One region of the Allobosea sp. LjRoot237 genome, then DNA from elsewhere that is predicted to be linked to it. Evidence: predicted binding sites of a transcription regulator. Region 1 holds the regulator's gene; the other holds the start of a gene.
The links. The regulator PhoB, encoded in region 1, activates phosphate uptake and scavenging genes when phosphate is short. The targets are predictions, from matches to a motif close to TGTCATNNANCTGTCAT.
Positions count from the first base shown of each region.

Region 2: ACSQ24_RS27985 (HAD-IIA family hydrolase) is a predicted target of PhoB. The motif match lies at 2,372-2,388, and genes of this name have one in related genera.

Region 1 is NZ_CAXUQP020000001.1:5,364,286-5,368,213, forward strand. It holds gene ACSQ24_RS26010 (aspartate aminotransferase family protein) at 1-185, opposite strand, end outside; gene ACSQ24_RS26015 (hypothetical protein) at 182-337, opposite strand; gene ACSQ24_RS26020 (GcrA family cell cycle regulator) at 731-1,279, shown strand; gene ACSQ24_RS26025 (NUDIX hydrolase) at 1,368-1,805, shown strand; gene ACSQ24_RS26030 (YnfA family protein) at 1,805-2,125, shown strand; gene phoB (phosphate regulon transcriptional regulator PhoB) at 2,134-2,832, opposite strand; gene phoU (phosphate signaling complex protein PhoU) at 2,862-3,584, opposite strand; gene pstB (phosphate ABC transporter ATP-binding protein PstB) at 3,625-3,928, opposite strand, start outside.
Region 2 is NZ_CAXUQP020000002.1:82,396-86,323, forward strand. It holds gene ACSQ24_RS27975 (mandelate racemase/muconate lactonizing enzyme family protein) at 1-600, shown strand, start outside; gene ACSQ24_RS27980 (MurR/RpiR family transcriptional regulator) at 617-1,540, opposite strand; gene ACSQ24_RS27985 (HAD-IIA family hydrolase) at 1,537-2,295, opposite strand; gene ACSQ24_RS27990 (ABC transporter permease) at 2,469-3,392, shown strand; gene ACSQ24_RS27995 (ABC transporter permease) at 3,399-3,928, shown strand, end outside.

The sequences.
Region 1 (3,928 bases):
GCCTCGACCAGGTGCGGATGGGCATGGCCGAGCGAATTGACGGCGATGCCGGCGCCGAAATCGAGATAGCGCTGGCCGTCGGTGGCAATCGCCCAGGCGCCCTCGCCGCGCTCGAGAGCGATCGGGGCGCGGGCATAGGTCGGCAGGAGAACGGAGGACGCGGCGGAAACGGGAGCGGTGCTCATGGAGCGAAATCCTTGCGGCGAAACAGGGAGGAAGCGCGGAACCTCAGATCGGGAACGGAGATGCGGAGCGCTTTCGGCATGATGCCGGCATGATGCGACCCGCCGGCGACATTATCGTCGCTGGCCGTTCCCGCCGTCTCGTCGCGCGTCAAGCCGCATCGATGGAAAATCCCGATCGCTCAAAAACATAAGCGCCGCCCGATGGGGGCGGCTGCGTGAGGCGACTATGCAAAACCGGCCCCGCCCTGTCAATTGCGGCTGACCTCGCGGCAGCGTTGCCGAATAGACTCACCGTTTCGCCGTTTGCAGTGATTGGCTGGGGAAAAGCCGAATTACGATTCGGCGACTCTTGTGGCCGAGTCAGGCCATCTTGTATGGTCTCCCTCGTCAGATACGACATCTCGTGCGGCGTCTCCAGTATCGTCAGTTCCGGGCGTAACGGCTTCCGTTTAGCAACGGGCGCTGCCGGTATCGGATTCCGCCATGATCTCTCCCTATGCCTCGCCGGCGTGCCAGCGGGACATGACGAAGACAGGTGCAACTCCATGACCGAAGCCGGAGCCTGGACCGAGGAACGCGTCGAGCTGCTCAAGAAGCTCTGGAACGACGGCCTGAGCGCGAGCCAGATCGCCGCCGAGCTCGGCAACGTCACGCGCAACGCCGTCATCGGCAAGGTGCATCGCCTTGGACTGTCGGGCCGCGCCAAGAGCCCGGGTTCGGCGACACCGCGCCCGCGCAAGCCGGTGGCTCGCCCGCCGAGCCACCCGGCCGGCCACCACAGCAGTGGCGGCGGCCTGACCCGCGGTAATACCGCGCTCGCCCCGCAGTTCGCGCCGGAGATCGAGGCCGAGGCACAGGTCGCGCGCGAGCCGGCTCCGTCCGAGGATGTGGTCGTGCCGTTCTCCGAGCGGGTCACGATCATGGAGCTGCGCGAGTATATGTGCCGCTGGCCGATGGGCGATCCGACCACCCCGGAATTCCGCTTCTGCGGCGGCCGCAGCGCGACCGGAATGCCCTATTGCGCCTATCACGCCCGTATCGCCTACCAGCCGGCGGCCGACCGGCGCCGCGACCGCAAGGTCATTCGCGCCTGAGCAACTGACGCGAGACTGCCAGAATAGCGGAAGCCGGCCGAAAGGCCGGCTTTTTTCGTCGAAGCCAGGCTCGATGCACGAGGCATCCATGAACATCCCCGGATCTAGCCCGATCGAATACGCCTGTGCCCTGCCGATCAGGGAGGGGCGGCTCCTGCTGGGATTGCGAGCCGCGCACCGCTGGAACCGCCCATCCTGCTGGGACACGATCGGTGGTCACGTCGAGCCCGGCGAGAGCGCCGAGGCAGCCCTTGTCCGCGAGCTCCAGGAGGAGATCGGCGTCACGCCGACAGGTTTCCGCCGCTTCGAGACCATCGAGACGACGGAGACGGACGGCGTCACTCCCGCGCTCTGGCATCTGTTCACCGTGGGCGAATGGGCAGGCGAACCCGAGATCAGCAATGACGAGCACAGCGAAATCCGCTGGTTCACCTTCGACGAGGCCCAATCGCTGACACCGCTGGCGTCCGAGGCTTACCGCCCTGTCTTCGCCCGGCTCGCGGCAGCCTTCGGGCCGGGCACGTAATGGCTACGATCGCGATCTATGCGGGAGCGGCGCTGGCCGAGATCGCCGGCTGCTTCGCCTTCTGGGTTTGGCTGAAACTGGACAAGCCGGTCTGGTGGCTGCTGCCGGGCCTGGTCTCGCTCGCAGCCTTCGCCTGGCTGCTGACCCTGGTCGACAGCCCCGCGGCCGGGCGCGCCTTCGCCGCCTATGGCGGCGTCTATATCATCGCGTCGCTGGTCTGGATGGCGCTGGTCGAGAAGGTCGCACCCGACCGCTACGACCTAGCCGGCGCCGCGCTCTGCCTCGCCGGCGCAGCGGTCATCGTTGCAGCGCCGCGCTGACGGAGGTGTCAGGCGCGCGCAAACGTCTCGTCGAAGGCGTAACCGGCGCCGCGCACGGTGCGGAGCGGATCCTTGGCATTGGCCGGCGTGATCGCCTTGCGCAGGCGCCCGACATGGACGTCGACGGTGCGCTCGTCGATATAGACGTCGCGGCCCCAGACGGCGTCGAGCAGTTGCGCCCGCGAATAGACCCGGCCCGGCGCCTGCATCAGGAATTCGAGCAGGCGGAACTCGGTCGGCCCGAGATGCAGCTCGGCACCGGCCCTGCGGACACGCCGCGTCGTGCGGTCGAGCTCGAGATCGCCGGCGGCAAGCAGGCCGGCGACATGGCCGGGCTTGGCGCGGCGCAGCAGCGCCTGGATGCGCGCGATCAGTTCGGGCAACGAGAACGGCTTGACGACATAGTCGTCGGCGCCGGTGGCAAGGCCGCGCACACGCTCGGTCTCCTCGCCGCGCGCCGTCAGCATGATGATCGGCACGCGCTCGGTGTCGCGCCTTGTGCGCAGACGCCGGCAGAGCTCGATGCCGGAGAGGCCGGGCAGCATCCAGTCGAGCAGGACGAGATCCGGCGTGTGGTCGCGCAGATGCAGTTCGGCGTCGTCGCCGCGCGCCACGCTGTCGACCTCGAAGCCTTCGGCCTCGAGATTATAGCGCAGCAGCAGGGTCAGCGGCTCCTCGTCCTCGACGATCAGGATGCGTGCGGGCATGTCAGCGTCCGTTCAAACCTCTGCCAAGCTCAGCCATTGGCCGCCGGCAGGTCGACGAGAATGTTGGTGGTGTCGAGCTTGGGCCGGGTCTCATCGATCGACTGACCCGTAACGAGGTAATGGATGGTCTCGGCGATGTTGGTGGTGTGGTCGCCGATGCGCTCGACGTTCTTGGCGCAGAACAGGAGGTGCGTGCAGAAGGTGATGTTGCGCGGGTCCTCCATCATGTAGGTCAGGAGTTCGCGGAACAGCGAGGTGTAGAGCGCGTCGATCTCGTCGTCGCGGCGCCAGACCTCCATCGCCTTCTGCTCGTTGCTGGCGGCGTAGGCGTCGAGCACGTCCTTGAGCTGGGCCTGGACCAGGCGGCTCATATGTTCGAGGCCGACGACAGCGCGGTGCGGCGGCGAGAACTGGCCGGAGATCGCGACGGCGCGCTTGGCGATGTTCTTGGCGAGGTCGCCGACCCGCTCGATATCGGCGGCGATGCGGATCGCCGAGATCAGCTCGCGCAGATCGTTCGCCAGCGGCTGGCGCCGGGCGATGGTCAGCACCGCCTTCTCCTCGACGTCGCGCTGCAGGTTGTCGAGGCGCTGGTCGGCGCTGATGATCTTTTGGGCGAGCACGGTATCGCGGCGCACCAGCGCCACGGTCGAATCGCCGAGCATGCGCTCGGACATGCCGCCCATCTCGGCGAGGCTGCGGCGCAGGCCCTCGAGATCGGCGTCGTAGGAGCGGACGATATGGTCGGACATCGGGGCGTATCCTTCGGGGCTGGCCGACGATTTCAGGGCGTCAGCCGAAACGGCCGGTGACGTAGTCCTGCGTCTGCTTCTTGTGCGGGTTCATGAAGATCGTGTTGGTGGCGGCGAACTCGATGACTTCGCCGAGATACATGAAGGCGGTGTACTGCGAGATGCGCGCCGCCTGCTGCATGTTGTGGGTGACGATGACGATGGTGAAGTCGGTCTTGAGCTGCTCGAGCAGGTCCTCGATCTTGCCAGTCGAGATCGGGTCGAGCGCCGAGGTCGGCTCGTCGAACAGGATGACCTCGGGCTTCTGCGCGATGGTGCGCGCGATGCAGAGGCGCTGCTGCTGG
Region 2 (3,928 bases), on a different contig from region 1:
GCACGCGAGGCCGCCGGCGAGCGCTCCAAGCTCTTCGTCGATGCCGGCGCCAGCGACGCGCTCTGGCCGCATGGGCTGAAATGGGCCAAGCGCACCGCCGAAATGCTCGCCGATTACGATGTCGGCTGGTTCGAGGAGCCGGTCCGGCCGGACGCGATCGACGACTACCGTGAGCTCCGTCGCTCCTCGCCGGTGCCGATCGCTGGCTGCGAGGTCCTGACAAGGCGCCAGAGCTTCATTCCCTGGCTGACCACCGGTGCCGTCGACATCGTCCAGCCGGATGTCACCAAAGTCGGCGGCATCTCCGAGCAGCGCCGCATCGCCTGGATGGCCTATGACCTCGGCATCAGATATGTCGGCCATGGCTGGAACACGGCGCTCGGCCTCGCCGCCGATTTGCAGATGGCGACCGCCTTCCCCGATGCCGACCTCGTCGAATTCATCGGCGGCAGCCCCTATGTCGACGGCATCCTCGCGAGGCCCTTCGATCTCGATGCGGAAGGCTGGCTGACGATCCCCGACCTGCCCGGCCTCGGCGTCACGATCGATCGCGACAAGCTCGCCAAGTATACGCCCAACCCGGCAGCGCTCTTCGCATAAGGGGCGCTAGCCAGCGCTAGAACCGCTTGGTCGAGAGCACGTCGAAGGTCCTGCCGATCGTCGCGACGGCCTTGTCGTAATCGGCCAGCGACAGGCAGGCGATCAGGGCGTCGATCACGGCAAGCTGCGCGATCCGGCTCGTCATCGCCTCGGTGCGGAACTGGGTCTCGCGCGCCATGGTGTTCAAGACGATGTCGGCATAGGCGAGCAGCGGCGACTTGCCGAAATTCGTGATGCAGATCGTCGTCGCCCCGGCCTCTCGGGCGAGCCTTGTCGCGGTGACGGTCTCGTGGGTCGAGCCGGAATGCGAGATGGTGATCGTTGCGACTTCGGGGCCGGTCAGCGCGGCGCTGATCGCCTGAACGTGGGAATCGACCACGACCTTGGATTCGACGCCGATGCGCAGCAGCCGATAGTTCGCGTCTTCCGCGATCGGGGCGGCGCTGCCGATGCCGTAGAGCTCGACGCGGCGCGTCCGACGGATCGCGGCGACGGCGCGCTCCATCGCCCCCCGGTCGAGTACCTTCATGGTGTCGTGCAGCGCCTGCAGATCGCTGCCGAAGATCTTCTCGATCACGGTGCCGGTATCGTCGGTGCGGGCGAGATCCTCGTGGATGAACTGCACCGGCTGCACCAGATCGCGCGCCAGCGCGATCTTGACCTGCTGGAAGCCGCGCGCGCCGAGCTGGCGGCAGAGCGAGATCACGCTGCCTTCGCTCGCTTCCGCCCGCTCGGCCACCTCCGTCACCGACATATGGACGACCTCGGCCGCATGGGCGAGGAAGACATCGGCGATGCGGGCCGCCGTGGGCGGCAGCGTCGGGCGGAGCGCCGTCAGCCGCTCGATCACGCCATCGAAGCCGTCATGCCCGCCACTGCGCGCCCGATCGGGGTTTTCCGCCATGGCGTCGGCATCCGGCTTGCGTTGAGAGATGGTCATGCCGGCAAGGCGAACACGCCTTCCTCTCGCGGGCAAGTTGTCTCGGCATCCACTTGCGGGAAAACCCCACCGGCGATCTCGACATAACGCAGGCCGAAGCGGCGCGCGCCCTCACCGTCGGTCCGGGGATTGTCGCCGAGCATGGCGACAATCCGTTTCGGCAGGCCGAGCAAGGCGAGCCCGGCATCGAACAATGTCGGCTCCGGCTTACCGATGAGCCGATAGCTGACGGGACCGGTGCAGGCGAGGAGCGCCGCCAGCAGCGCGCCGGTTTCCGGCACGACCGCACCCTCGGGGCCGGGATGGACGAGATCGGGATTGGCGACGACGAGCTCGGCCCCCGCTCGCACGGCATTGGCTGCGAGCGCCAGCCGCGCATGGCTGAAGCGCCGGTCGCGGCCGAGGAAGACGATATCGGGCCGCGTCCGAACCGGCACGAGGCCGCGCTCGCGCGCATGGCGCATGAGGCTGTCGCCCGCCAGCACGAGCACGCGAGCGCCCGGGCGTCGCGCGGCGATGTCATCGAGCGCGACTGCTCCCGCCAGCACGATACGGCTCGCCGGAACCTCGAGCCCCATCCGCCGCAGGTAGCTCGCCAGTTCCGCCGGCGTGTGCTCGGCATCGTTCGAGACCACGGCGAAGCGGCCGGCGCAGGCGTCCAGAAAAGCCCTGGCACCCGGCATCGCCCGGCCGCCGCAGATCAAGGTGCCGTCGAGATCGATCAGCCAGCCACGAATATCGTCCGCTACGTGCACCGCTAACTCCGCGTCGAAGTCGGGCATGCATGGACTGAGATTGTCTCAGTGTCAAACATGATACTGAGTGAGCTATATTCATAAGCTTGTCATGGAAGGCTGCCAGAAGGCTCGGGTCTCGGCCGGCCCAACCGGCCGCGCGGCGACACCCGCAGCCCGTCCCAGAGGACGCCATGCTCGCATTCCTAGGCAGCCGTCTCCTGCGCATGACCATCACCCTCTGGGCGATCGTCACGGCCGTCTTCCTGGCAACGCGACTGACCGGAAATCCCATCGATTTCCTGATGCCGGAAGGGCTCGATGCCGTCTCGCGGGCCGAGATGATCGCCTATTGGGGCCTCGACCGCCCGATCGCGGAGCAATACCTGCTGTTCTGGAAGTCCCTGCTCTCAGGCGATTTTGGGCTCGGCCTGATGGAGCGGCGGCCGGTCGCCGTGATCTTCGGCGAAAGGCTCTGGCAGAGCGCCTCCCTGCTGCTTGCGACGCTGGCGCTGACCATCGCGGTCGGCGTCCCGCTCGGCATTCTCGCCGCGCTTTGGCGCGGACAGCCGCGCGGCCAGAGCATGCTCTTCGTCGCCTTCCTCGGCTACGCGGTCCCGAACTTCGTCCTCGCCATCCTGCTGCTGCTCGTCTTCTCCTACACGCTGCACTGGCTGCCGAGCGCCGGCTCCGCCACCGCCCTCCACTATCTGATGCCGACGGTGGCGCTGGCCGCCTATTTCGTCGCGGCGCTCACCCGCTACACCCGCAACGCCATGCTCGACGTCCTCTCCGAGGACTATATGCGCACCGCCCGCGCCAAGGGCCTGTCCGAGCGCGCCATCATCCTGCGGCACGGGCTGCGCAATGCGCTGATCCCGGTCATCACCGTGCTCGGCCTGCAGATCACCACGCTCGTCTCCGGCGCCGTCGTGGTCGAGACCGTCTTCGCCTGGAACGGGGTTGGGGACCTGCTCGTCGGCGCGACACTGCGCCGCGATTATCCGGTGCTGCAGTTCGGCGTCCTCGTCGTCGCCAGCACCGTCATCCTCGTCAATTTCGCGATCGACCTCGCCTATGCCGCGTCCGATCCGCGCGTGCGCCTCGTCGGAGCCTGACCCGCCATGACCGAGATCGCAGACGCCAAGCTCATGCTCCCGCCGCGCCGGCTGCCGCGGCTCAAGCTCCCATCGCTGGGCGGCGCCAACATGCTGGTCACGGCAGCGGCGCTGCTCGGATTGATTTTACTCGCGCTCGCAGTGCTCGCCCCGCTGGTCTCGCCCTTCGAGCCCGACCAGCAGCGGCTCCTGGCGCGGTTGAAGCCTCCGGTCGGCAGCACCGGCGCCAACCCGCTCTACTGGCTCGGCACCGACCAGCTCGGCCGCGATCTGCTGTCGCGCTGTCTCTACGGCCTGCGCCTGACGCTGGCGCTCGCGCTCTTCGGCAGCCTGCTCGGTCTTGCCATCGGCGCGGCGCTCGGCCTCGCTGCAGGGCTGCTGCGCGGCTGGGCCGATGCGCTGATCATGGGCCTCGTCGACATCATGATGTCGCTGCCCTTCACCCTCGTCGCGCTCTTCGTCGTGGCGCTCGCCGGGACCGACGTCACGGTGCTGATCTGCGTGCTCGGCATCGCCTACTGGGCCCATTTCGCGAG